DNA from 2 places in the Bacillus sp. FDAARGOS_235 genome. Region 2 is predicted to be linked to the other one. Evidence: a T-box and tRNA genes for the amino acid it is inferred to sense, from the RefSeq annotation. Region 2 holds a T-box; the other holds one or more tRNA genes.
What was found. The T-box of region 2 lies ahead of A6J74_RS28300 (tryptophan--tRNA ligase). A T-box ahead of a tRNA ligase gene usually reads a tRNA of that ligase, here a tRNA-Trp.
Positions count from the first base shown of each region.

Region 1: it has a tRNA-Trp gene. The T-box ahead of A6J74_RS28300 (tryptophan--tRNA ligase) is inferred to sense a tRNA for this amino acid. The anticodon was not compared.

Region 1 is NZ_CP020437.2:2,174,012-2,181,982, reverse strand. It holds rRNA gene A6J74_RS13240 (23S ribosomal RNA) at 1-2,018, shown strand, start outside; rRNA gene rrf (5S ribosomal RNA) at 2,120-2,235, shown strand; tRNA gene A6J74_RS13230 (tRNA-Val) at 2,240-2,315, shown strand; tRNA gene A6J74_RS13225 (tRNA-Tyr) at 2,324-2,407, shown strand; tRNA gene A6J74_RS13220 (tRNA-Gln) at 2,420-2,494, shown strand; tRNA gene A6J74_RS13215 (tRNA-Lys) at 2,499-2,574, shown strand; tRNA gene A6J74_RS13210 (tRNA-Leu) at 2,590-2,670, shown strand; tRNA gene A6J74_RS13205 (tRNA-Gly) at 2,701-2,775, shown strand; tRNA gene A6J74_RS13200 (tRNA-Leu) at 2,792-2,880, shown strand; tRNA gene A6J74_RS13195 (tRNA-Arg) at 2,884-2,957, shown strand; tRNA gene A6J74_RS13190 (tRNA-Pro) at 2,968-3,041, shown strand; tRNA gene A6J74_RS13185 (tRNA-Ala) at 3,057-3,129, shown strand; tRNA gene A6J74_RS13180 (tRNA-Ser) at 3,150-3,242, shown strand; tRNA gene A6J74_RS13175 (tRNA-Ser) at 3,299-3,391, shown strand; tRNA gene A6J74_RS13170 (tRNA-Met) at 3,412-3,488, shown strand; tRNA gene A6J74_RS13165 (tRNA-Asp) at 3,492-3,567, shown strand; tRNA gene A6J74_RS13160 (tRNA-Phe) at 3,576-3,651, shown strand; tRNA gene A6J74_RS13155 (tRNA-Thr) at 3,662-3,734, shown strand; tRNA gene A6J74_RS13150 (tRNA-Trp) at 3,741-3,811, shown strand; tRNA gene A6J74_RS13145 (tRNA-Ile) at 3,822-3,898, shown strand; tRNA gene A6J74_RS13140 (tRNA-Asn) at 3,908-3,982, shown strand; tRNA gene A6J74_RS13135 (tRNA-Glu) at 3,984-4,055, shown strand; gene A6J74_RS13130 (CBS domain-containing protein) at 4,188-4,607, shown strand; gene A6J74_RS13125 (DUF3965 domain-containing protein) at 5,084-6,235, shown strand; gene A6J74_RS13115 (hypothetical protein) at 6,476-6,808, opposite strand; gene A6J74_RS13110 (SH3 domain-containing protein) at 6,814-7,971, opposite strand, start outside.
Region 2 is NZ_CP020437.2:5,022,531-5,043,248, forward strand. It holds gene A6J74_RS28290 (AI-2E family transporter) at 1-367, shown strand, start outside; gene A6J74_RS28295 (1-deoxy-D-xylulose-5-phosphate reductoisomerase) at 396-1,553, opposite strand; T-box leader at 1,689-1,896, shown strand; gene A6J74_RS28300 (tryptophan--tRNA ligase) at 1,947-2,945, shown strand; gene A6J74_RS28305 (maltose O-acetyltransferase) at 3,167-3,730, shown strand; partial or broken gene A6J74_RS28310 (MFS transporter) at 3,800-4,992, shown strand; gene A6J74_RS28315 (ROK family transcriptional regulator) at 5,115-6,155, shown strand; gene A6J74_RS28320 (VOC family protein) at 6,202-6,582, shown strand; gene A6J74_RS28325 (YbeF family protein) at 6,682-6,936, shown strand; gene A6J74_RS28330 (NUDIX hydrolase) at 7,069-7,518, opposite strand; gene A6J74_RS28335 (DUF2785 domain-containing protein) at 7,536-8,375, opposite strand; gene A6J74_RS28340 (hypothetical protein) at 8,499-9,221, shown strand; gene A6J74_RS28345 (tyrosine-protein phosphatase) at 9,401-10,423, shown strand; gene A6J74_RS28350 (phosphotransferase family protein) at 10,514-11,458, shown strand; gene A6J74_RS28355 (YjjG family noncanonical pyrimidine nucleotidase) at 11,507-12,217, shown strand; gene A6J74_RS28360 (tubby C-terminal domain-like protein) at 12,546-13,508, shown strand; gene A6J74_RS28365 (helix-turn-helix transcriptional regulator) at 13,588-13,788, opposite strand; gene A6J74_RS28370 (DUF3796 domain-containing protein) at 13,776-14,135, opposite strand; gene A6J74_RS28375 (hypothetical protein) at 14,316-14,510, shown strand; gene A6J74_RS28380 (ABC transporter ATP-binding protein) at 14,599-15,324, shown strand; gene A6J74_RS28385 (putative ABC transporter permease subunit) at 15,317-16,975, shown strand; gene A6J74_RS28390 (SDR family oxidoreductase) at 17,032-17,790, shown strand; gene A6J74_RS28400 (hypothetical protein) at 18,128-18,829, shown strand; gene A6J74_RS28405 (hypothetical protein) at 18,897-19,832, opposite strand; gene A6J74_RS28410 (hypothetical protein) at 19,904-20,380, opposite strand.

The DNA of each region.
Region 1 (7,971 bases), 2.4 Mb from region 2:
GGTAGAGCACTGATTGAACTAGGGGTCCTCATCGGATTACCGAATTCAGTCAAACTCCGAATGCCAATGACTTATCCTTAGGAGTCAGACTGCGAGTGATAAGATCCGTAGTCAAGAGGGAAACAGCCCAGATCGCCAGCTAAGGTCCCAAAGTGTGTATTAAGTGGAAAAGGATGTGGAGTTGCTTAGACAACTAGGATGTTGGCTTAGAAGCAGCCACCATTTAAAGAGTGCGTAATAGCTCACTAGTCGAGTGACTCTGCGCCGAAAATGTACCGGGGCTAAATACACCACCGAAGCTGCGAATTGATACCAATGGTATCAGTGGTAGGGGAGCGTTCTAAGTGCAGTGAAGTCAGACCGGAAGGACTGGTGGAGCGCTTAGAAGTGAGAATGCCGGTATGAGTAGCGAAAGACGGGTGAGAATCCCGTCCACCGAATGCCTAAGGTTTCCTGAGGAAGGCTCGTCCGCTCAGGGTTAGTCAGGACCTAAGCCGAGGCCGACAGGCGTAGGCGATGGACAACAGGTTGATATTCCTGTACCACCTCTTTATCGTTTGAGCAATGGAGGGACGCAGAAGGATAGAAGAAGCGTGCGATTGGTTGTGCACGTCCAAGCAGTTAGGCTGATAAGTAGGCAAATCCGCTTATCGTGAAGGCTGAGCTGTGATGGGGAAGCTCCTTATGGAGCGAAGTCTTTGATTCCCCGCTGCCAAGAAAAGCTTCTAGCGAGATAAAAGGTGCCTGTACCGCAAACCGACACAGGTAGGCGAGGAGAGAATCCTAAGGTGTGCGAGAGAACTCTGGTTAAGGAACTCGGCAAAATGACCCCGTAACTTCGGGAGAAGGGGTGCTTTCTTAACGGAAAGCCGCAGTGAATAGGCCCAAGCGACTGTTTAGCAAAAACACAGGTCTCTGCGAAGCCGTAAGGCGAAGTATAGGGGCTGACACCTGCCCGGTGCTGGAAGGTTAAGGAGAGGGGTTAGCGTAAGCGAAGCTCTGAACTGAAGCCCCAGTAAACGGCGGCCGTAACTATAACGGTCCTAAGGTAGCGAAATTCCTTGTCGGGTAAGTTCCGACCCGCACGAAAGGTGTAACGATTTGGGCACTGTCTCAACCAGAGACTCGGTGAAATTATAGTACCTGTGAAGATGCAGGTTACCCGCGACAGGACGGAAAGACCCCGTGGAGCTTTACTGTAGCCTGATATTGAATTTTGGTACAGTTTGTACAGGATAGGCGGGAGCCATTGAAACCGGAGCGCTAGCTTCGGTGGAGGCGCTGGTGGGATACCGCCCTGACTGTATTGAAATTCTAACCTACGGGTCTTATCGACCCGGGAGACAGTGTCAGGTGGGCAGTTTGACTGGGGCGGTCGCCTCCTAAAGTGTAACGGAGGCGCCCAAAGGTTCCCTCAGAATGGTTGGAAATCATTCGTAGAGTGCAAAGGCATAAGGGAGCTTGACTGCGAGACCTACAAGTCGAGCAGGGACGAAAGTCGGGCTTAGTGATCCGGTGGTTCCGCATGGAAGGGCCATCGCTCAACGGATAAAAGCTACCCCGGGGATAACAGGCTTATCTCCCCCAAGAGTCCACATCGACGGGGAGGTTTGGCACCTCGATGTCGGCTCATCGCATCCTGGGGCTGTAGTCGGTCCCAAGGGTTGGGCTGTTCGCCCATTAAAGCGGTACGCGAGCTGGGTTCAGAACGTCGTGAGACAGTTCGGTCCCTATCCGTCGTGGGCGTAGGAAATTTGAGAGGAGCTGTCCTTAGTACGAGAGGACCGGGATGGACGCACCGCTGGTGTACCAGTTGTTCTGCCAAGGGCATAGCTGGGTAGCTATGTGCGGAAGGGATAAGTGCTGAAAGCATCTAAGCATGAAGCCCCCCTCAAGATGAGATTTCCCATAGCGTAAGCTAGTAAGATCCCTGAAAGATGATCAGGTTGATAGGTTCGAGGTGGAAGCATGGTGACATGTGGAGCTGACGAATACTAATAGATCGAGGACTTAACCATATAATATGAAGCAATGTTATCTAGTTTTGAAAGAATATAAAAAACTTATTGACTTTAAAAGTTGAATAAGTTAAAATGATTCTTGTCTTAAATGAATATAGTCTGGTAATGATGGCAGAGAGGTCACACCCGTTCCCATACCGAACACGGAAGTTAAGCTCTCTAGCGCCGATGGTAGTTGGGACCTTGTCCCTGTGAGAGTAGGACGTTGCCAGGCAAATGGAGGATTAGCTCAGCTGGGAGAGCACCTGCCTTACAAGCAGGGGGTCGGCGGTTCGATCCCGTCATCCTCCACCATTTATGTCGGAGGGGTAGCGAAGTGGCTAAACGCGGCGGACTGTAAATCCGCTCCTTCGGGTTCGGCAGTTCGAATCTGCCCCCCTCCACCATTTCTTAATTATTGGGCTATAGCCAAGCGGTAAGGCAACGGACTTTGACTCCGTCATGCGCTGGTTCGAATCCAGCTAGCCCAGCCATTAAGAGCCATTAGCTCAGTTGGTAGAGCATCTGACTTTTAATCAGAGGGTCGAAGGTTCGAATCCTTCATGGCTCACCATTTTCAATAAAATATGCGGGTGTGGCGGAATTGGCAGACGCACTAGACTTAGGATCTAGCGCCTTTGGCGTGGGGGTTCGACTCCCTTCACCCGCACTTTTAATAAAATATCTCATAACATGTCTTGCGGAAGTAGTTCAGTGGTAGAATACAACCTTGCCAAGGTTGGGGTCGCGGGTTCGAATCCCGTCTTCCGCTCCAATTTTCAATATGACATGCCGGGGTGGCGGAACAGGCAGACGCACAGGACTTAAAATCCTGCGGTGGGTGACCACCGTGCGGGTTCGACCCCCGCCCTCGGCACCATATGCGCCCGTAGCTCAATTGGATAGAGCGTTTGACTACGGATCAAGAGGTTAGGGGTTCGACTCCTCTCGGGCGCGCTTTTATTAACGGGAAGTGGCTCAGCTTGGTAGAGCACCTGGTTTGGGACCAGGGGGTCGCAGGTTCAAATCCTGTCTTCCCGATTTTCCCAAAAACATGGGGCCTTAGCTCAGCTGGGAGAGCGCCTGCCTTGCACGCAGGAGGTCAGCGGTTCGATCCCGCTAGGCTCCACTTTATTTATTATATGTCTCGGAGGTATACCCAAGTTCGGCTGAAGGGATCGGTCTTGAAAACCGACAGGCGGTGAGAATCGCGCGGGGGTTCGAATCCCTCTACCTCCTCCATTTTCTTTTGAAATGGTTTAGCTACATATAATAATAAAATATTTTTTTTCCTTCATGGAGGTATACCCAAGTTCGGCTGAAGGGATCGGTCTTGAAAACCGACAGGCGGCGAGAGTCGCGCGGGGGTTCGAATCCCTCTACCTCCTCCATTTTTAAAATATTATATTGTCGCGGGGTGGAGCAGTACGGTAGCTCGTCGGGCTCATAACCCGAAGGTCGCAGGTTCAAATCCTGTCCCCGCAACCAAATGGTCCCGTGGTGTAGTGGTTAACATGCCTGCCTGTCACGCAGGAGATCGCCGGTTCGACCCCGGTCGGGACCGCCATTTATGTTGGCTCGGTAGCTCAGTCGGTAGAGCAGAGGACTGAAAATCCTCGTGTCGGCGGTTCGATTCCGTCCCGAGCCACCATTTTTTTTATGCCGGCTTAGCTCAATTGGTAGAGCAACTGACTTGTAATCAGTAGGTTGGGGGTTCAAGTCCTCTAGCCGGCATCATTTAGGGGCATAGTTTAAAGGTAGAACTGAGGTCTCCAAAACCTCCAGTGTGGGTTCGATTCCTACTGCCCCTGTAAAGTATATGGGCCTATAGCTCAGCTGGTTAGAGCGCACGCCTGATAAGCGTGAGGTCGATGGTTCGAGTCCATTTAGGCCCACCATATATTTATTCCGCAGTAGCTCAGTGGTAGAGCTATCGGCTGTTAACCGATCGGTCGTAGGTTCGAGTCCTACCTGCGGAGCCATGGCCCGTTGGTCAAGTGGTTAAGACACCGCCCTTTCACGGCGGTAACACGGGTTCGAATCCCGTACGGGTCATAAAGAAAGAGTCAGCAATATGCTGGCTCTTTTTTATTGTGTATAATCCTCTTTTTTATCATCTTATTTTCCTCAAATAAATAAAGGGATTTAGGAAAAACTATGGTATGTATTAAAAGGAGGAGATAAAAAATGACGCAAGTTAGAGACTTTATGAGTACTCATATTGTACATTGTACACCGTTAGATAATGTATATGAGGCTGCTGTAAAAATGAAGGAAGAATCAGTTGGATTGATTCCTGTTCTTGAAAATGAACAAGTCGTTGGGCTTGTTACTGATCGAGATTTAGTTGTTCGAGGGATTGCTGAAAAACATCCTGGGTCTAATAAAATTACAAATGTAATGACGACAAACATTGTTTCGGTTTCTCCAGATGATTCTATTGAAAAAGCTACAGAATTAATGGCACAGTATCAAATTAGACGATTGCCAGTAGTTGAGGGCGGTCAACTTGTCGGGATGCTAGCATTAGGTGATTTAGCTATAAGAGAAGCGGCAGATGATCAAGCTGGGTTCGCTTTAAGTGAAATCTCGGAACGTACGGAATAAAGTTAAACTTTAATTAGTGAAAGTGTTATTGTCCGCAAATAGTGGGATAAATGATGGATAAAAATCAGATACATTATTCTAGTATATGTGGATTAAACTAATATATTAGCGTGATGTATCTGAGACATTATATAATAAGTACATAGTTAAGGTTTTCGACAGTTTATTTAAATTTTTCATTCCTAATTTTAAATAAGAGAAAAAGTGATATACTGATAGATATAAGTATTATGATAGGTTTTGAATATAACAATATTTATTTTTAGTGTTGTAATAATGAATTAATATTTCCTACGTAGATAAAGTGAAACTTTAATTATTGGGGGTTTTGTCCATCCGCCAATGATTATTCGTTGAACCAATCGGGCTTTTATCGGCAGTTTTATTTCCCACCTAACTTCCTCGCATTCACTGGATTTTGAGGTGGGCGTCTTACTGCCCGGCAAATAGCGGGATAAAAAGGGAAGGGGAATTATATGAGGGCTGTACAGGGCGATCCAAATTGGAATTTGGTTACAGATACATATATAGAACCAAATAATTTTGCTGAATTATTATCTTTACTTGTACCTTGTCACCCAAAAGGTGAAGGAAAAGAGCGAACTATATTAGCATGGAAAGAAAAAGAATTTTATAAAGAAGAAAATTTAGCAGCAGTTATCGTTTATGGAATGAATAGAGTAAAGAATTTACCACAGTTTCATAAAGATGAAATTCCAACCTTAGTACGTATTCTTCGTTTATGTCAAGAGATTGGTTGGTATGAAGAGGCAAATACTTTTATGGTAACACAAGGGCTAGCTGAATTTGTCCAAACTTCATTGGAATATGAAACATGGGATCTTTTGACACAAGCAGTTGCTTTAAACTATTTAGTTATTAAATATCGTGTCGGGGAATTAACAGATGGGGATGTAGAAATTTGGGATAGAGTTAAATTTAATGAGAAATGTATAACAAATTGTAAACATCTATTATCTCAAAAAGAAATATTAGAGTTTACATTCTTCTATATGTGTAAGAGGGCTAAAGCACAGTCAAAAGAGCAGCTGAATAGTGATATGATGAGTCTAGCGATGTATTGTAATACTTTTGTGTATGATTTATATAGACATGACTTGTTGCGAAAGTATCGTAAGTGTACAGATTTTCTATCATATTATGGACCTAGTCAAGTAGTTTTAGCTTGTCAAAGAGCTGTACTTTCTCAAATTTCAGATCGATTAGATCCACTAAAGACAACTCATGTAGATGATTATTTATATGTGATGAAAGAAATGATGGAACATATGACAATAGGTATAATGGATCGATATAACCATTTTATCGGAAAGTTATTATCATACGTGCCATTTTTCGAAATGATTCAAGTTCCACAGCATGCATATTATTGTGAAGAATTACTGTATATTTGTAAGGGCATTGAATATAAAGAGGAAATACTACGCAATTATATATTTATACAATTACATGATTGTTTACCATCATTCTTTAAACTATTTCTTAAAAATAAGCGTTATGCGACGATTCATGATATTCTTTTCTATTGGTGTGACGATGAACAAAGAATGGGTTTAGAGAAAAAATATAATCTTAGTTTTATTTATGAAAAATATGCTTGTGGCTAAACAGTATTTTACATATGAAAAATTAATATAAATTAAAAAGGATCTCAATGTTATGTGAGATCCTTTTTTGTTAGTAAAACAAGGAGAAAGTGATTAAGATGAGAAATAGCATTCCATATAGGAGAAGTTGTGCAGTATAACTTCCTTGTATACCAAAAAAAGTATTTAGTTTTCCGTATAAATTCAATATATATTTCATTGTGTTATCTTTGAAAGATTGGTACACAGTGTCTCCTCTTTCTAAGCTTCTTGTTCATGTTTTTTATTATTAGGGACATTAATGTATCTAGCTATGAATAATAAAACAGCCATAAAGAATACGGGAATTATAGTAGATAAATAAAAGCCATTACTAATAACATTTGTTATAAGGGCACTTAATAGAAAAATAGCATTATAAACATGGGCAACTTTTTGCTTTAGTCGCACTTGAAATGACTCCATCATAATTTCTAGAGCAACAAAAGCAATGATAATAGATAAAAATACAGTGTTTGTATTGTAAATTATTAAACAACAGATTAAACCTAAAAAGGCTAAGTATTCAATGAAGAGAGGTATATTGCGTGGCATACAATTTACCTAACTAAATACGGCAGTGGATTTACTGCATTTGTTTTTTCAAAATTCCATTCTCCATTATGTAATTCGAAATGGAGGTGTTGTCCGTATGAATGACCTGTGTTACCCATATGACCTAGTAATTGTCCAGTTTGTATTTGATCACCAGCTTGTACAGTGCGATCTTTCATATGAGCATAAACTGTTGTATATAATTTCCCGTTTATTTGATGGGCGATGAACACTACATTGCCATAACTAGCTGAATAATATGATTTAATAACTTTACCTGCAGCGGCAGCTTGAATGGAGACGTTACCTTGTGCTGCAATATCTATTCCATAATGCATTTGTTCCCAGCGTATATCAAAGGTTGAGCTGATTTTTCCTTGGGTAGGGAATTTGAAAACTGCTGGAATAGCTGAAGATTGAGCTGTTTGAGCTTGTGATTGCTGTTGATTTTGTACCACATAGTGTTTGGCCACATACCCGTATCCTGTGCCAAAACGAATTTTATACCAAGTTCCTACTGTTTCTACTACTTGTATCTGTGTACCGTTTTGTAAAGAACCAAGTAGAGTACCATTTGTGCTAGCATTGTTACGTACATTTAATTTAGGTGTTGCAACAGTATATTTCGTATCATTTTGAACTGTGATTCCTTTTACTAAGGGCTGCGAACCATTAGATACGAATGCTTTTTGTACATAACCTGTTTGACCGTTATGTGAAATTTTATACCATTCGCCTTGTTCTCCTTGAATAGTCACGAACTTACCATTTGGTAATACATCTAAAATGGAAGATTCTAAATTAGGTTCAGAGCGAACGTTCAATGCATTAGCATTGACGATGTATTGATTAGTAGATTGAAGTTTGTTTTTTTGCAGAATAGCATCTTTTTGTACATAGCCTACTTTATTATTAACAGATACTTTATACCAATCCTTCGTTGTTTTAAGTATGTTAACTTTCGTATTAAAGCGAATTGTATCAAGGGATGTGCTATTTGTATTATCTTCTTTATGTAAGGCTACTTGATCGACTTTGACATATCCAGTTTTGACATTAGATAATTGTTCAGCGTTTGCTTTTTGTACATTTGTTTCGCCCATAGAAGGAAGTAATGAGGCGATTGCGACAGTAGTTGCTGTTAGAGCTGTAGCTTTCATATT
Region 2 (20,718 bases):
CTATCTTATTATTGGTATTAAATATGCGGTATTACTTGCTATTTTAGCGATGATTGTAAATATCGTTCCGTACGTAGGTCCAGTTATTGCAATAACTCCAGCGTTAATTATCGCATTTATTGACTCGCCAGGAATGGTTTTAAAGGTAATTATCGTTATGATGGTTGTGCAATTAGCAGAAGGTAAGTTTATCTCCCCGCAAGTAATGGGGAAAAAGCTAGATATCCATCCGATTACAATAATCTTTATCATTTTAACTGCTGGTAATTTATTCGGTATTATGGGGATAGTTTTAGCAATTCCAGGATATGCGATATTAAAAGTGTTAGTTACACATGGTTATAGATTTGTAAAATTGAATACGTAAAAAAAGAGCTAAAACAGAGAAAACTGTTTTAGCTCTTTTTTATTAATAATTGATTTGCGTATTGGCGTGCCCATTGATCAGCTTCTAATATAGCATCGAGTGAAGGATCTTTTACGTTATGATGAGCTTCAACTGTATTGTAAATTGTTTTTTCGATATCAAAAAATGCAATTTCATTTTTAAGAAATAGTGCATTTGCAATTTCGTTCGCTGCATTTAATACGGCTGGAGTTGTACCGCCAATTTTGCCACATTCAAATGCGTATTGTAGACAGGGGAACTTCTCTAAATTTGGTTTTTCAAAATGCAAACTACCAATTTCTAATAAATTTAATTTTTCATAGGATGAAGGTAGTCGAGTAGGGTAGTGAAACGCATATTGAATCGGCATTCTCATATCAGGAGCACCGAGCTGTGCCATGACTGATCCATCAATAAATTCCACTAAGGAGTGAATGATACTTTCTTTATGAATCATAACATCAATTTTTTCATAAGGAATATTGAACAGCCATTTAGCTTCCATCACTTCAAACCCTTTATTCATTAACGTGGCAGAATCTATCGTTAGTTTTGCTCCCATTAACCAGTTTGGGTGTTTTAAAGCATCTTTCGCTTGTAATGTTTTCATTTCTTCACGTGTTTTATCACGAAAAGCGCCGCCAGAAGCTGTGACAATTAACTTCTCAATCTCTTTATTATTTTCTCCGTTTAAACATTGGAAAATAGCTGAATGCTCACTATCGACTGGAATTAGGCGGCATCCGTTTTGTTTCGCTAGTTCAGTTACGATATGACCAGCGGCAACTAAAGTTTCTTTGTTAGCGATGGCGATATCTTTCTTCGCCTTTAATGCTTCAATTGTTGGGAGTAAACCTGAAACACCGACAACTGAACTTAATACAAGATTTGTATCAGGATGGGTAGATACTTCATTTAAACCATCAGTTCCATATGTAATTTTTGTATTTGTTGAAATACGAGAACGTAATGTGTCCGCTAATTCTTTTGTCGCTACGCTTACAATACGAGGCTGAAACGATTCAATTTGTTTTTCGAGAAGATCGATATTATAATTTGCGGTTAAACCGACGATTTTAAAATGTTCAGGATGAGCGGAAACGACATCTAATGCAGATGTGCCAATGGATCCTGTTGAACCTAAAATGGATATATATTTTACCATGAAAAAACCTCCAAAGTTGTTTCGATTACTTCTGCAAACCTATATATTATTAGACAATTAAGGTGGAAATTCCTGCTATATAAAACAGAAAATTAGGGTTTAATTGGAAAGGGAATGTGATAAACTGTAAAAAACGAAAAAGCAATGAAAGAGAAGAGTACATGTTCAAAACTTTTCAGAGAGCTGATATGTGGTGGGAATCAGTAAGGGATGAATATGGAATGGGCTCTGGAGCTTCTAACTGAAATGAGTAGGTAAAGACGGTTACTTCACGTTATCGAAGTATGAAGTGAGCTAATGATAGCTAATAAAGGTGGTACCGCGGGAGTCTCTCGTCCTTTTTAAGGATGAGAGACTCTTTTTGTTTTTTATTTTGAGAAAGGAGGAGTTAGTATGAGCGAAAAAATAATGTTAACAGGAATTAAACCAACGGGTTATCCGCATTTAGGAAATTATATTGGTGCAATTAAACCTGCATTGCAAATGTCAAAAAATAATGAAGGAAAAGCATTGTACTTTATAGCTGATTATCATGCGTTAAATGCAGTGCATGATCCAGAGAAGTTCAGTAGTTATACAAAAGAGGTAGCAGCTACATGGTTATCACTCGGACTTGGAGAAGATGTTATTTTCTATCGACAAACAGAAGTGCCAGAGATTTTGGAATTAGCTTGGATATTAGCTTGTCTAACTCCGAAAGGGCTTATGAATCGTGCCCATGCATATAAAGCGAAGGTAGAGCAAAATAAAGAAGCGGGATTAGAAATTGATGCAGGTGTGAATATGGGGTTATATACGTACCCGATTTTAATGGCGGCTGATATATTATTATTTCAAGCTACTCATGTACCTGTTGGAAAAGATCAAATTCAGCATATTGAAATTGCTCGTGATATTGCGACGTATTTTAATCATACATTTGGCATGACATTTACGCTTCCAGAGTATGTAGTGCAAGAAGAAGGGGCAATTTTACCTGGTCTTGATGGAAGAAAAATGAGTAAAAGTTATGGGAATGTTATCCCGTTATTTGCAGAGCGAGAAAAACTACGAAAGCTTATTTTAAAAATAAAAACAGATTCTTCACTTCCAAATGAACCGAAAGAACTAGAAACGTTATTTACAATCTATAAAGAATTTGCGACAAAAGATGAAATTCAGTCAATGCGTGAAAAATATGAAACTGGAATCGGATGGGGCGATGTAAAAAAAGAGTTATTTCGCGTTGTAGATCGTGAGTTAGCAGGACCTCGGGAAAAATACGCAACGTATATGAATGAACCGCATTTACTATATGAAGCGTTAGAAAAAGGTGCTGAGAGGGCAGGGACTATTGCGAAGGTGAATTTGGTGGAAATTAAAAAACGGATTGGATTTGAGAGGGAACGCTGAGCGTTCCCTTGTTTTTTCTATATGAATTTTAATTATTTATTCGTTATATCTACATGCAAAATGAGGAATTCGCATCGTCTTTCTAAATTTATTAATTGCACATTTTAAAAAGTATGTTAATATAGGGATGCTTATTAAAAGTGTTTAATAAGTGTAATTAAAGTCGCTTATTAAAGAGGTTTAATAAGTAGGACTCATTTGATTACAAAGGAGATGATTCTATGAAAACGGAAAAAGAAAAGATGTTGGCGGGAGAAATGTATATTGCAGATGACGAAGAATTAGTGGCTGATAGGGTGGAGGCAAAACGTTTAACACGCCTTTATAACGAGGCAATGGAGACAGGAGATGAACAACGTTTTACGTTATTAAATCAGCTTTTAGGTTCTTCAGCTGATGGGAAAACCCACATTAATCCTGATTTTCGTTGTGATTATGGTTACAATATCCATGTTGGAAAGAGCTTTTTCGCAAATTTTAATTGTGTGATTTTAGATGTTTGTGAAGTTCGAATCGGTGATAATTGTATGTTTGCACCTGGTGTTCACATTTACACTGCTACGCATCCGTTGCATCCAGTAGAACGGAATTCTGGCAAAGAATATGGGAAACCTGTAAAGATTGGTAACAATGTTTGGGTTGGCGGGGGAGCTATAATTAACCCTGGTATTTCAATTGGAGACAATGCTGTAATTGCTTCAGGAGCAGTTGTGACAAAAGATGTACCTAGTAATGTAGTTGTTGGTGGTAACCCAGCCAAAGTTATGAAAATGATAGACTTATAGAAATCGTTTTTCACGGATGATTGAATAAACTGGTGTCGTATTGTATAGACAATGTTAAAGGTGTTTCATATGAAGAAAAATAGTGCGGACAATCATACAAAGACATTACTTGCCTCTCGAAACGCTCTTTTTCTCTTATTTGCTTTGCCAGGTGTCGCGTTTGCTACATGGATTTCTAGAACAGCAGCGGCGCGAGATATTTTAGCAGTTTCAAATGCAGAAATGGGCTGGATTTTGTTCGGTTTATCTGTCGGTTCAATAATTGGTTTACTGAGTGCAAGTCATTTTATTGACTGTAAGGGAGCTAGAGACGTTATTATAGGCAGTATGTTTTTAATAATTGTTGGATTACTTTGTTTAAGTATTAATATTTATTTTGTTTCTAGCATAGGGGCTTTTGGTAGCTTGCTAGTATTTGGAGTAGGATATGGGTTGGCAGAAGTCTCATTGAATGTAGAAGGCTCTTCAATAGAGCAGAAATTAGGAATGGCACTTCTACCGAAATTCCACGGTTTTTTAGCGTAGGAACTTTAGTAGGCGCGCTCAGTGGCACTGTCGCCGCCTCGCTTCACATCCCAATCCTGTATCAGTTTCTTGCGATTTCGGCCGTGTTTTTATTACTTGTATGTATGGTGTATCGTTTTCTTCCGCACGGAACAGGAAAGAAAGAGAAATCGCAGAACAAAAAGCGAGCGAAGCGTACTTCCTTACGTATGGAAAAAAAGGTGCTTTTAATTGGTCTTTTTGTGCTTGGAATGGCATTTGCAGAAGGAAGTGCAAATGATTGGCTGCCTATCGTGATGGTAGATGGACATCAGCAAAGTGTAGTGACAGGTTCTATTATGTACACAATTTTTGTATTGGCAATGACGTTAGCTCGTATGTGTAGTAGTTATTTCCTTGATCGATTCAGTCGTGTCGCTGTCGTACGTGCTACTATTATGGTGGCGATTATAGGAATTTTAATCGTAATATTTGGGAGTAACTCGTATTTTCTAGCAGTTGGTGTAGTGCTGTGGGGGATTGGTGCGGCGCTAGGTTTCCCAATTGGTCTTTCTGCTGCTGGAGATGATCGTGAAAATGCGACTTCTAATGTTGCTGCAGTTTCTATCATCGGTTATACAGCTTTTTTAGTCGGACCACCATTTTTAGGTATACTAGGGGAATCGTTCGGAATACGTAATGCCTTGCTAGCTGTTTTATTATTTGTTCTCTTATCTGGAATTGTATCGTCTGTTACGAGAGAGAATAAATCGAGCTAAACAAGGAGTGCATGCAGTGGAAATATATCATCTCTATTGCTTTAGAAAATGATGTGTGATATATTGTCAACGCAACTTATTAAAAGTGTTTAATAAGTATGTTGATTAAGGTGGTGAGCGATTTGAGTGAACAATTTGTTACTCAAAAATCGATTAAAGAGACGATCCTTCGCGGCATTCGTACAGCTCTTTTAGAGCGAGGTAGTGCAACGAAAGTTGAACTTAGTAATACATTAGAAATCAGTTTTCCAACGATAAGTAAATTTATAGAAAATATGAAACAAGACGGTGAAGTCACTTTAGTCGGTTTAGATGATTCAAGTGGTGGAAGAAGAGCGAAACGATATGCTTATAATCCGGAATATATGTTAGGTTTAGCGATATTTTTAGAAAAAAATGAGACAAACTATACGATTTTTAACTGTTTAGGGGAAGTAAAAGAAAAAGGAAGTACTTCAAGTGCATTAATTGATACTGGCGTAAACCTATTATCTAAACATATTGAAAGTCTTATCGCTACATTCCCGAAAATAAGCTCTATATCAATTGGTGTGCCCGGTTCGGTAGATAATGGTCGTATTTTTTATATACCTGGTTATGAAAAGTTCCAAAATTTTAATTTAAAAAGTCATTTGGAGGATCTGTTCTCTATACCTGTAGTAATAGAGAACGATATGAATGCCGCAGTGCTTGGTTATTATAAAAACACTGGAAACCATGACAATTCCTCTCTTGTATATTTGTATTCAGGTCAAAATGGTCCAGGTGCGGGTATTATGATAAATGGGGATGTAGTCCGAGGAAGTACATTTTTCTCGGGAGAGATATCTTTTGTTCCGCAGTATGATAATAAAAATTTCTTACAAGCTTTGAGAAGTGGAGATGAAGTGAGAGATTCGAATAATCCAGAGGAATATAATATAGATGCTATTACTCGATTAATTTCTACATGTATAGCTATTATTAATCCACATGCGTTTATTTTCTGTGATGATGAAGTGAATCAATTTGTAATAGATCAAATTGTAAAAAGTTGTCCACAGTACATTCCGGCGGAACATATTCCGAAAATAACAGTAAGCGATTGGGAAGAAGATTATTTATATGGATTAAAAAGCCTTGGACTTGATCTTATGATTACAAGAACAAGCAAAGAAAATTAAATATCAAATTGTTGGTTGAATACCATAAAAAGAAAAGGTGTCGATTATGAGAATTGAACATGTAGCAATTTGGGTGAATGATTTAGAAGGCATGCGTGATTTCTATAAACAGTACTTCAATGGTGAAGCGAATGTATTGTATCACAATCCGAAAAAAAAGTTTGAATCTTACTTTATAACTTTTGAAGGTGGTGCGCGTCTAGAACTTATGAGACAGGTAGGGATAGACGATGTAATAAAAAAACAAACAGTAGGATATGCCCATATGGCATTTTCTGTAGGTAGCAAAGAAAAAGTAGACCAATTAACGGATAGGTTAAGAGAAGCAGGATATCCTCTGTTAAATGGCCCACGCACTACAGGAGATGGTTATTATGAAAGTGTAGTAAGTGATCCTGAAGGAAATCAGATCGAGATAACAATCTAACATTTTATTTACTAATAACGAATAAAAAATATAAAACTTTGTTGTTCCCCAAAATGTTTAAGAGAAAGCTATTATTTCTTCAGAAAGGGGGACATAACATTGAGTGAGTCAATTTTTATTTTCTGTATATATCCATTGCTTATTTGTATGTTTTCAATAGCTGTGACATATAAAATAGGTACATTTTACGCGATGCCAATGGTAACATTTCTTATTTTTCTTATGTTCAATGTTACATTGTACGATCCATCATTTTTCTTTTGGGTGGGCATGTATACTGTTTTTTCATTCATTATTTCTTATATAACTATTTTATTTGTAAAGGGATATAAAGCTGTAGAAAAAGAACGTTAAATCATCTAATTATTTTTTGGGGAAATAGGGATTTACGGTGAACGATAACAACCTCATTTCACGTTGTAATGACGAGAAATGAGGTTGTTATATTTTTATATAAAATATAAGGTACTTATTTTGTAATGTTTTTTAATTAGAGTGCTGAAACTCTTTAATAATCCGCTCAATGACTGGATGAAGAGTAATAGGCAACCTATCAAGCGGAAAAAAGCGTAATTCTTTTGACTCAGCTTGATCACATATAAGTTCACCGTGGAATTCTCGGCAAATATAAATAACGAGTACACCGTGTACTTGATCGCCGTTTGGATAGATTTGAAAAAAATCTGGTCCTGAGTATGTACGGAACAGTTCTGGATTTTTAATGATAAGCCCAGTTTCTTCAAATACTTCTCGTTTTAAAGCATCTTCTAACGTCTCGTTATATTCTAAGGCACCACCAATAATACCCCAACGGTTAAAGTCTGTTCGGAGCTGTAGTAATACTTCATTTTTCTCATTTAATATAATGGCGTGTGAGCCTATTAATATAAGTGGATGATTTCCTACTAGATTTCTTACGTCTTCAATATAACCCATAATTTTTCTCCTTGTATTTAATAATAGTTTGGAAGTTCTTTTAACATTTTTTCTGTTTTACGTGCTGTATAGGCTAAGTTATGATCATCTTTTGTTCTAAAAAATAATGTACGTAAAAAGGTTTTAATGTTGGCACATAAAATACAATACTCATTAAGCGAAAGGCGTTTTCTAATTTGAGGAAGCCTTTTTATTTTTTTATAAATAATTGAAATTAACTCATCTTGCTGGAAGTCATGATACAGCATGGATATTAATGGCGTAACAATACGCTCATCTTCGTTATTATGAAAAATATCAGATGGAATGAAGATTTTATTTAATAAACAATGAATGAGCTCTTCATACCACTCAAAAGTCGTATGTGAATTATGAACAATTTCAGTGAAAGCATCAGATACGTGGGCGATACAATGAGCCCATCCTTTATTTTCGATATATCCTCGAAAGTCCATTTCTAAGTTTGTATATGTAATGAGTTTATTTTTTATCTCTTCAATATCCTCTTCTGTAAAAAAGTAGTGAGAGTTAGCGAATTGAAGTATTAACGCAATTAAAGAAACAGTGTAAGAACGTGTGAAAACCCCATCTGTATGTGGGGAGTAAATGTCACAATATAAATACTCATCACTTAAACATGTTTGTAACAGTAATTTCAGCTGATCGTCCATAAGGAATTCATGATGAATGAAATGCGCAAAACATTTATATATAAGTTGGTAACGAACGTAACTATCAGTCGTTCCGATGTACTGAAGCATGTTCAAAGTTAACTCATTTACATTTATATGATGCAGTTGCGTATAGTCATTTTGTTGTATAAGCTCTAACTGTTGTTGCAATGCTGTAATATCCAATGGAGAACCTCCTCCGCACTTTAAAGATGCGATCTTTTCTAGTATTCTATATATTCAAGGACAATCCTGCTCATGCAAGGAGAACCATTAGAAATTCGAGTATGACATAGATGAGGGAAGAATATGACGACAATAGAACAGTTAGAAAAACATTTTAAAATAAGAAGAAGTGCTTCTTCTATCATGATAAAAGAAAATAATGCAGAGGCTTTTACAGAAGAGCAATTAAAAGAGATCATGCAATATTGCGTTGCTGAGGCTGAAAAAGAGGGGGTAGAAAAATTACATTTTGAGATCTCTTCAAAAAGTCCAAATTATGATGTGTATAAGAAATGTTTTGAAACGTATTCATTTGAATATGTTACTGAAAACATGATTGTATTTAAGGATATATATGAAGTAGAAGATGTAGAAAGTGAAATTGATTTTAAGCTGATTGAAGAAGTAGGAGAGGATACTTTTTATTCTTTTTGGAACGAAATGACGAAAGAACAAGTCGACTATAATCAATTTGTACATATGATGAAACAAGAAATTGGTGAGCAATGGAAAGAACATTGTTTAACAGCAGTTGCAAGCGAAGAGCCAATAGGAATTGTAATCCCGCATATTGAGAAAGGTACGTTAGAAGAAGGGAAACTTATGTATTTCGTAATGGCTCCAAATATGCGAAATAAAGGGTACGAAGCAGCATTCTTTACAGGTGCAATGTTTGTCTTAAAGGAAATAGGTGCATCTTATTATATTGGCGAGACAAATGTACAAAATGAGTGGATGAAGGATGTTTTTGGGAAGAATGGATGTCAGCTGCTTAGTTCTACTGAGCGATATGTGAGGAAGTTTTAGGAGGATGAATGATGTACTCTCTCGAACTCATTTCGAGGCAATCCGTGTACAAATTATGAACAAGTAAAAGAACTTTTTGCCTGTTTGTAAGATAAAAAGAAAAATGAGAACGACAAAGTAGATATTCCTATAATACAATAGAGAAAGATTCGATTATAAGAGAAAGCGTTGGTGAAAGAATGGAGCAGCAAGAAAATTGGCTACAAGCAACTGTAGAACGAAATGAAGATAATATGTTACATATAAAGTGGGAAAATAATATAGAAGAAGTACGCATTTATTGGAGTACTTCACCAGATTATATTGAAGAAAATGGAGAATTACTTGTAACTGTAAACGGGGAATCATCATGCACTATTGAAAACCCGAGTGAAAATGAACGCCCATATTTTAGACTAGTAGGAAATAATGGACAAGCAGTGACAGTAGCTGAGCGTAGATTGCCACTACAAGGAGCGTTTAACTTCCGTGATATGGGAGGATATGAAACGACAGAAGGCCGTAAAGTAAAATGGGGCAAATTGTACCGTTCTGAAGAATTAGCGGGACTAACAGAGTGGGATATTGCGTATTTACAGAAGTCTGGATTAAAGTTAATCTGTGATTATCGTACAGACTTTGAAGTGAAGCATAAGCCAAATCCAGAGATTACAGGTGCTCGTCAAGTGTGCTTACCAGTTATGCAAGACTTGGCGAAAGACTTAAATATAAATGAGTTTTTCCAAGTTGGTGACCTTTCTCTGTTGGGGAAACCAGGTGAATATCTTGTGAAAATGAACCAAGATTTCGTAAGTGGTAACGAGGCGTTCGTGAGCTTCTTACAACTTGCACAAAATCCGGAAAACTTACCATTAGTAAACCACTGTACAGCTGGAAAAGACCGTACTGGATTTGGATCAGCATTATTACTACTTCTATTAGGTGTGCCAGAAAAAACAGTAATGGAAGATTATTTACTAAGTAACGGTTTCCGTGAAAAATTAAATGAAAAAATGATGGCCTTTTTAGGTGCAAAACTACAAAACGATGAGAGTAGAGCGATATTAGGTGCAATGTTTGAAGCACGCGCCGAATATTTACAAGCTGCGATTGATGGAATCCATAAGCAATACGGATCAGTTGAAGCATACGCTGAAAAAGCTCTTGGCTTTACGAAAGAGTCGTTAGAGGAAATGAAAATGTTATTGTTAGAAGAAAAATAAGAAGAAGGGAGGCTGATTTGGATTAGCCTCCTTTTATTATTATTGCTATAATTTTGTTTATGAGGATGTTGTGCACCGAGGAGAAAATGGATGAAAAGAACTTACGAATCGGGGGATAAAATGATCCATACACGTTTAAAAGCAGAGGAGTTAAGGGAAAGTTTAACAACAATATTAAGTCAAGAATATAAGGAATTAGCTGTGCAGGATTTAAAGGTGATTGGAACGGGAGTGCAAAATATTGTTTTTCGCGGAGATTCAGGAAAGGGACCTTTAGCATTTCGAGTGCCGTGGGAAAGAGAAGTAGAAAATATAAATGAAGATTTATTTAATAGTCGGATTTCGTTGCAAAAGGAAGCAGAGCTTTCTAAGTATTGTCATTCAAAAAGTATTCCAGTACCAAGTATACACAGATTGCATCTTTCTACCGAACTTGATTTTTTAATATCGGATTATGTGGCTACGGATCATATGCCAATTTCGGCATACGAAATAGGGAAGTTAGTCAGCAAGCTTCATAGTATGCCAATTGAAGGTTTACATTACGAGCAGAATATTAAAGAGCCAATTAGTAAGTATATAGCGGAACGCATTGTGAAACGAGTAGAAGGTTTTAATACAATTACGAATTGTGGTATTAAACTTCCAGATGCACAAACAATTGAACATATTCTTAGTACAGCTAATCATGTAAAGTGTTTATTACATATGGACATTCGACCAGCCAATTTAATTGGGTATAATGGAGAAGTTAAAGCAATAGTTGATTGGGATAACGCTTTAATTGGTCATCCGTTATTGGAGCTTATGAGAATAGCTGAAACAAATGAGGTTAGTTGGGATGAATTTAAAGATGGATATAAGAATGATAGTATCTTTAATGCTACCCCTCATATTGTTAATTTATTTTATAGACTAGATACAGCGGTCATGCTAGCAAACTTATTTATAGCACATTTGAAAATAAAGGATAAAGGTGTATTCTATAAAGAGCGAGTCAAAGCACTTTATAATGAAATATATAAAAGTTTATAATGAAGCTATGAAAATGAAGTTTTGAAAATAGGAATTGAGGAGAACATCATGAAATACAACGTTATATTATTCGACGTAGACGATACATTATTAGATTTCCCTGAAACGGAAAGAAACGCATTACATAACGCGTTTGTACAGTTCGGCATGCCTACAGGGTATAATGATTATCTTGCAAGTTATAAAGAGATTAGTAATGGGTTATGGAGAGATTTAGAGAATAAAATGATTACGCTAAGTGAATTAGCGGTAGATCGATTTAGACAATTATTTGCACTTCATCATATAGAAGTAGATGCGCAGCAATTTAGTGATGTATACCTTGAAAACTTAGGGAAAGAAATACATCTTATTGAAGGTGCAGTGCAATTATGTGAAAATCTACAAGATTGCAAGCTAGGTATTATTACGAATGGATATACGAAGGTGCAACAATCGAGAATTGGAAATTCGCCTTTACGTAACTTCTTTGAACATATTATTATTTCTGAAGAAGTGGGGCATCAAAAACCAGCACGTGAGATTTTTGATTATGCGTTTGAAAAGTTTGGGATTACGGATAAATCAAGTGTACTAATGGTTGGAGATTCGCTAACTTCTGATATGAAAGGCGGAGAAGATTACGGCATTGATACGTGTTGGTATAATCCGAGTTTGAAAGAAAATATGACGGGTGTTAAGCCGACTTATGAAGTGGAGAGTCTGCTACAAATTTTAGAAATTGGGGAAGTGGCGGAAGAAAAGGTAGCTTCATTTTAATTGTGCTGATATTTGTCGAAAAATCGATATATTGAAAAAATCGTTGATATATTGTAAGTTGTGATAGATATATTAGAAAAATCGTTGATATATTGTAAGTTGCGATAGATATATTGAAAAAATCGTTGATATATTGTAAGTTACGATAGATATATTAGAAAAATCGCTCATATAAGTTCATATACTAAGATATAGAATAAAAAATAGCGCTACTATACAAGGTCATTCACGTGTTATAATGCGTGAATTAAATATACGTATATAAATAGTTTCTCAGAGTAATGCGATGTCATGTATGATTAGTGTAACAACTAGAGGTGAATAAAGGATGTTAACGTTTTTATTTGAGTTAGACAAAAGTCTCCCGCAGAAGGATGAGTCACGGTATGATGCTTATTCAAAGGGCTTTATCGAAGGAGATGTAACGATTTGCGCGAGTGAAAGAGTACTTTTTCAAAAGTCATGCATGAAGGTTGCAGAGCTCGGCATTTATTTAGGACAGTGGATGGAACAAGTTCAATACGGGCAGAACGTACATATGAATTATGAAACGGCTGACCGTGATGAGATAATTCTTGGTTTTTCCTATGAAGAGGAAAATCAGTGGAGAATTTATTCCAGTTGGCAACAATTTGAACTTCAGGAACGTATATCTACTACAGCATTAATAGAGAGCGTTGGGCGTTGTTTATATGAGCTAAATAAGGAACTGCGTGCGATAGAATATCCTGTGACGTTTGATCAGTACTTAAGAGGAGAGCGAATGATGCAGCTTTCTTACAAACGACCGTGTGATAGTAAAGCGGATACAATATCAATAGAAGTTTATAATGAAAGCAAACAAGTAGGCGTAGTACGGGGCTACTATAAAAATACGTTGATGAGAGTACTAGACTTCATTCCAAAAATCGGTAGTAATATCATTTATGAAATAAAGGATAGTAAGGATAATATTCGCGTCATTGCAAAGGATGTAAGTAGGCAGCGCCAAAGAAAGATTTTAGTAACGTACAAAGATAATAATGATGCAGAGCATGAAATACTTGTATGTGACGGAAAGTTATTAGACGCAAATTTCTTATTTACCTTTACATATAAGAGAGAAGAATATGTTGTTCACAAAACTTCAATTGGGCTTGGAAAGTTATTACGAAAGGGCTATGTAATCGCAGATTGGAATATTCGTCTTGAGGAAGATATGTATTACATCGAGATGAATGTGTATGATGATGATTATAAAGAGGATCAATACTTACTGTTAGGCGTATTTCATGCAGTTTTATATGGATAATCAATGAGAAATACCGTCATTCTTTTTGGAAAGAATGATGGTATTTTTTTATGTGATTCTGGTGACAGGATGCCTTTAATCAATCCTCAAAAATAAAAATCTCATCAATCGTACTATGTAGTGCCTTCGCTATATCGTGAGCAAGTTGTAAGGAAGGGTTGTACTTTCCTTTTTCAAGATGGCTAATTGTTTCACGGCGTACACCAACGCTCTTTGCTAAATCTTCTTGTGTCATATTCGATTTGGCGCGGTATTCTTTTATTTTCGTTACGAACGCCATGGTGCATCTTCCATTTCATCAACTGGTTTATCGTAAAAGAACATAGAGAAACCGAACGTAAGAATGAGTGTAGCGAAAATAACAGCAATATCAATCTCTTGTAAAGCAGGGTTTGGAAATAACATTTCAATAAACATAATGATAGCGGTAGTTAGTAATGTAACGATAAATGCATTGCGGCACGACTTATTGACAATTTGTTCAAACAGTTCATCGTGTTGAACCGTTCTATACGATGTGAAGAAGGAGAAGAAACAGAACATAGTAAACAATCCTTTTTCATAAAAAAATCCGAGAAAACCGAAGAAACCGAGGAATCCTAAATATTTAATCCAAGTTGTTTTCATAAATACATCCTCCTTATTATGTTAGAAATAAATCACATTATATTATAAATATATCACGTGTAGAGATGTATGGTTATAATAGTTTTCCAATTCTTTTCATAATAATAGTAAAAAGAGGAAATATACTGCGTAATAAAGAGGATAATATTGTAAAATGATTGTAAGGAGGGGGAGGAAGGAATGCTAACTTGGATCATGATTGTTGTATTACTTGTAGTGATTACTGTAATTGCGACGGTGTTAATCGGGAGAAATGGTGATGCGAATTATAGTAAAGCGACAAAAGGAAATATTAAACGTCTTACGATGATTTATATTATATTAGCCGTCGTTTTAATTGTTGGATTAGGGGTGTACATTTATTTTAAAGGTTAAATAAACTGAAAAATGTAAAAATCTTAAAATAGAAGTATGCTATAATATCAATATAGTTATTTGGTAATTAAGGAAAGGATTGGATGTAATGATTGAAATTACGAATGTGTCAAAAAGTTATAATGGGTCTACCTATGCAGTAAAAGATTTAAGTTTATCTGTGCCTAGCGGAGAAATCTTTGGGTTTTTAGGACCGAATGGTGCTGGTAAATCAACGACAATTAAGATGATTACTGGTATTCATGGGGTGGACAAAGGGACTATTACGATTAACGGCAAAAATATTATGGAAGAGCCGATGGAAGCGAAGAAGACGTTTGGTTATGTTCCAGATAGCCCAGATATGTTTTTACGATTAAAGGGAATTGAATATTTAAATTTTATGGCAGATATGTATGAAGTGCCGAAAGAAGTACGCCAAGAACGAATAGAGTCTTTAGCGAAGAAATTTGACCTTTATAATGCTTTATCTGATCAAATTCAAAGTTATTCACACGGTATGAGACAAAAGATTGTTATTATTGGTGTGCTCGTGCATGAGCCAGATGTATGGATTTTAGATGAACCGTTAACAGGGCTTGATCCGAAATCTGCCTATATTTTAAAAGAAATGATGAGAGAGCATGCGGATAAAGGAAAGATTGTATTTTTCTCTACACACGTATTAGAAGTCGCGGAAAAAATATGTGACCGGGTTGCTATTATTAATAAGGGGAATTTGCAGTTTAAAGGAAATTTAAATGAAATGAGAGATCATTTTAAATCCAATGAATCACTTGAAAAAATGTTCTTGGAGATGACGGGCAATGAGTAAAATTTGGACGTTAACGAAAGTATTATTGAAATTAAATTATGCAGATTTCATAACAGATAAGAAGAAGCGATGGGCATATGTATTTTCATTTGCAGCTATTTTATTTGTTGGTTTTTTAATATTTGGTTCGATGACGCACGGAATGTATGAAGGTATGAAACAATTAGGGCAAGACCCAGGAATGATTATCGCAATGGGACTTGCGATTGCGAGTATATGGGTATTTTTAATGAGTATTACGAACATTTTAACTGTATTTTACTACAGCAATGATATTGAAATGTTACTGCCGTTACCATTAAAACCAGCGCAAATTATTTCGGCAAAATTTTTAACGGTATTAATTACACAATACGTAATGAGTTCATTCATTTTATTACCAATCTTCATTACGTACGGTTTAAAAAGTGGCGCATTTATTACATATTACATATATATGATTTTTATTTATTTACTTTTCCCGATCGTTCCGTTAGTATTAGCTTCGTTACTGATGACAGTAATCATGAGGTATACAAATATAGCAAAAAATAAAGATCGAGGAAATATATTTATTGGAATCGTAAGTATACTATTTATTGTAGGAATTAACGTATTTATGCAGTGGAGAAATAAAAGTGCGTTTTCTGGAGATGGGGCTGCGGAATATCTTGTAAATAATCAATCTTCTCTTATAGTACAAATGACAAATTATTTTCCAACTACATATTTTGGAGCAGTGGCATTAGTAGAAAGTGCAAATTGGAAGGGACCTTTATATGTAATGATCTTTGCCCTTATTTCATTTGTCTTCTTTGTGTTGTTTTATTACATTGCAGAGCGTACATATTTAAAAGGGGTTATTGGACTTTCAACGAGTACAGCAAAAAAAGAGGTCATTTCAGCAGAAGGTTTACAGAAATCAACCGTACAAAGTTCACATTTGAAAGCGTATGTGAAAAAAGAATTTAAAACGTTATTCCGTACACCACAATTTTTCTTAAATTGTATCGTACAAACTTTCGTTATGCCGATTATGTTGTTCTTTATTTTATTTGTACAAGATGGGAATTTAAAGTTTATTACAGAGTATATTAACAATCCAGAGACAACGGGGTTTGCAATCGGTGTTGGTCTTTGTGCATCGTTATTTTTGATGGGTAGTAACGTCATTGCAACGACGTCATTTTCACGTGATGGAAACTCATGGTTTGTGAATCGATATTTACCAGTAAAAGCTTCGGATATCTTTTTTGCGAAAGCGATCACTGCTTGGTTAATTAATGTGATTATTTTAGCAGTATTTGGTATTACGATGGCAGTTGTAGCTGGAATTTCTCCAGTCTTCATGATACTGTGGTTTTTACTAAGTGCGAACGGGTTGTTATTAATTAATTTAATTGGAACACGCTGGGACGCACAAACTGCAGATATTCATTGGGATACAGAGCAGAAATTATTTAAAAGTCGATATACAACTTTGTGGAATTTTTTAGCTAATATTTTAATAGCTTTAATTATTGTAGCCGGAGTAAGTGTATTATACTTCTTCCTTCAAGTCGGACTTTGGGTTATGTTTATCGTTTTATTTGCAATGTTTACGATTGTAAATTATATCTTTATTAAAATTTTAAAATTAGGTGCAGAACGTATATTGTCAAATATTAATTAAGAAGGTAGATCCTCTGTATTCGTGCAGGGGATTTATCCATAGATGGAGGAGAAAAGGTGAAGAAAATAGCAATTGTAACAGGGGCAACTCGTCTGAATGGAATTGGTGCAGCTGTATGCAAGGTGCTTGCTCAAAAAGGGATAGACATTTTTTTCACATACTGGTCTCAGTATGATAAAGCGATGCCATGGGGAATGAATGATCAAGAGCCCTTTTTGTTGAAGAAGGAGATTGAAAGTTACGGTGTTCGATGTGAAATGGCAGAAATCAATTTATCACAGTCTTATTCACCAAATCGTTTGTTTTATATGGTATCAGAACGATTAGGTGATCCATCTATTTTAATTAATAATGCAGCGTATGCTACTCATACGAGAATTGAGGAATTAAATGTAGAACAGTTAGATAAACATTATACAGTGAATGTTCGGGCAACTATGTTATTAAGTTCATTATTTATAAAACATTATGCATACAAGAAGAGTGGAAGTATTATTAATCTTACTTCAGGGCAGTCATTAGATCCAATGCCAGATGAACTAGCATATGTGGCAACGAAGGGGGCAATTGAAGCATTTACAAAATCAGTAGCACCAGTTGCGATGGAGAAGGGGATTACCGTTAATGCCGTTGATCCAGGACCGACGAATACGGGGTGGATTACAGAGGAATTAGAACATTATTTAGTATGGAAATTCCCGCAAGGTAGAGTTGGAGAATCATTGGATGCTGCGCGCCTAATATCTTTTTTAGTAAGTGAAGAAGCGAAGTGGATTACTGGGCAAGTCATTCATTCGAATGGTGGTTTCTCATAAAAATATTATGTTAACAATAGTTGAGAAACAAAAAAATTAAGATATTTATATTTTTTTGTATAAATAAAATGTCAAGAAAGAGAAAAATTTGATAGGAGAGTATATCGTCATATGAGGATAGTAATTCTTGATGTGACAATATACTCTTTTTCTTTTACAGCAGAGAGGAAAAATGAAGTAGAAGAAACTCGAATATTCAAATCGGTTTATCAGTTTTTGTACGTATTATTATGAAGATTACTGTCGGAAAGATGGTGATTCGTATGAAAAGGGATTTTTTAAGGGGAAATAGAATCGTAAAGGGGAGGATAAATTAAGTAAACATAGGGGGATTTATATGAAAATGAAAAAGGTCGCTATCGCATCGATAACAATTGGTACAATGCTTACTATGGCAGCTTGTAGTCCATCAGCAGATAAAGAGGCAGAAAAGAAAGAGCAAGTAACAGCACAAAATGAAGGAGAAACAAAAACGACAAGTACAGATGAAGCGTCAAAAACAACGAAAGATACTGAAAAAGAAACAAATACTTCTTCAAATGAAAAAACAGATAAGGATGCAAAAAATACAAAAGAATCATCTGGAACAGAAAATAACGGCAAAACGACAAAAGAAAAAGAAACGACAGGAAAAACGAATGAGCAAACTACAAGTGGCAAAGCAACCGATCAAACTACTAGCGGGAAAACGACAGACCAAACGACAAGTGGAAAGACTACTAAAGATCCGAAGAAAAGTGTAGCTGTGAAAACAAATGTAAAAGAAGTTGTGGCATTAATTGAAAGCTTAGACAAGCAATTAGCTGCTAACCCTAAATTAGAAACAGTAAATAAACTTGGAAAACAAATTAATGAGAAGTGGGATGTCATTGAAAAAGAGTTGGAAGCATCACATCCGACGGATTCTAAAACAATCGGTCAAAGTATGTATCCGTTAATTGTAGGCGCGGAAAAAGAAAAGATCGATATTACGAAAATGAAGTCGTTAACGTCGAAAACGAAAAAAGATTTAAATCAGTTATTGACGAAGTTATCGTAGTATGAAAAAGCCTACTTGTGTGAGTAGGCTTTTTACGTTGTTGTAATTGTATAAAGTGGGAACATATTTATTTTTTATTTTCAATTACGATACGAAATGAACCGTATGCTTGTTGACTGACATAATGATCTTCACTAACTTTATAAGGAAATGGGAATGCGACTAGTTGAAAATTACTTTCCTGTTCCACTGTAGGTAGTGTGAAAGTAAAAGTTTGTCTCGTTTCTGGTGCCACTGTAGTATAAGCGACGTTTTTATTATGGAATAATTCAACTTGTTCCCAATCTTTAAAGGCCACGATTGCATAAGCTATTTCATCTTTTGTTTCATTTCCGTTCGATAAAGTTAATGTTTCACCTTCCTTTTCAGAAAATACCGTTTGTAATTTCTCTTCATTGCTCGTAACAAATAATGGCTCATAAAGACCATCTTTTAAAATAGTATGTGGCTGTATAGGGGTAAACTTTAATGTTTCACTTTCTTTATGAGGATGATGTATTGAATATCGCATACTTAAAATCTCTTCTAGTATAGACGCTTTATGTAAGTCATTATCTTTTAACTTATATTCAGGTTTTTTAATAATTAAAAAGGCTAATTCGCTTGCGTTAGGAGAAGTGTGTAAAGAGATTTTCGTAGTAATCGAACTATTTGGTTTCATATCGAAAGAGTAGTGTGATAGTTCATTTACAGTATTTTCTATTTTGAAAGGTTTTTGTACGTAATCTTCTAGAACAATTAATCCATACTTTCGGTCTTCGTCAATATTATGTATAAAGGATAACGATACGTTAATTGTATTATTCTCACTAGTAATTTCACTACCGTTGTTAATATGTTGGCCTTGATTATCCTTCAAGCCGTATGAAATAGTATTGGTTTGTTTCTCTCTCTTATTTTCTTTGGAAGGTGTATAAGGTTGTATAATTGAAGCATGGAACAAAACATACATTGTAAAGAAAGAAATAAGTAAAAAACCGATAATGATATATATATTTTTCATAAATAACACCTCAATATATTTAAAATATAAGAGAAAAAAGATATGCAAGATGCATATCTTTTTTCTCTTTCTTACCAGGAAGCTTTTGTTTCGTGATTCACATCATTATAACCATTTAATTTATAGGTATGATTACCAATAGCGTAATCATCTCCATAATAAACGCTTGTGTTGGTCGCTGTAGCACTTACATAAGATGATTTTTTTGCATTATTACTTTTCGTATTCACTAATGAGCCATCGCCATTGAAAGTCCTTGCTTTTGCATAAATATAGTCTTCGGTCGTAGTTGATTTCGATTTAGCAACTGCATATGGGTTACCAAAAAAGGGAGTATAGACGCTAATGTTAGAATCATTCTTAGGTGCAGCTGCAACAGTCAAACTAGAAACATTGGATGTTTTTGCTGATTGAATTGTATCAAAGTCAACTAAAACAGGCTGCTTGTCTGCAGCACCCACCTCTGAGGCACTTGCGTTATTAGTAAAACCAAAACCTAAAACCGCTAACCCTAAAGTTGTCACCGCTAAAGATTTTTTCATATTCACTAATTTTCCCACCTTTTTTAATTTTTGAGTTCGAACTCAACTCATACAATATACGAAAAATTCGAAACTCTCAACAACCTATCCGATACTTAACTTTTCTTTTACTTTTGATTTAACATATCTTCATTTTAATAATTTGAATATAGCTTTAACTGCTTAGCGAACATGGAAATAGGGTTACCAATATGAAATTCATGTAAATGTAGATTTACACTTATAGAAGAGCACATGAATGAAAAGTAGGGTGGTAATGAAAGAGAGTTAGAAGAATGTAATACAAAACAATCGGATTATGTATTCATTAATTGTAGCGGCGGAAAAAGAAAAGATAGTAAAGG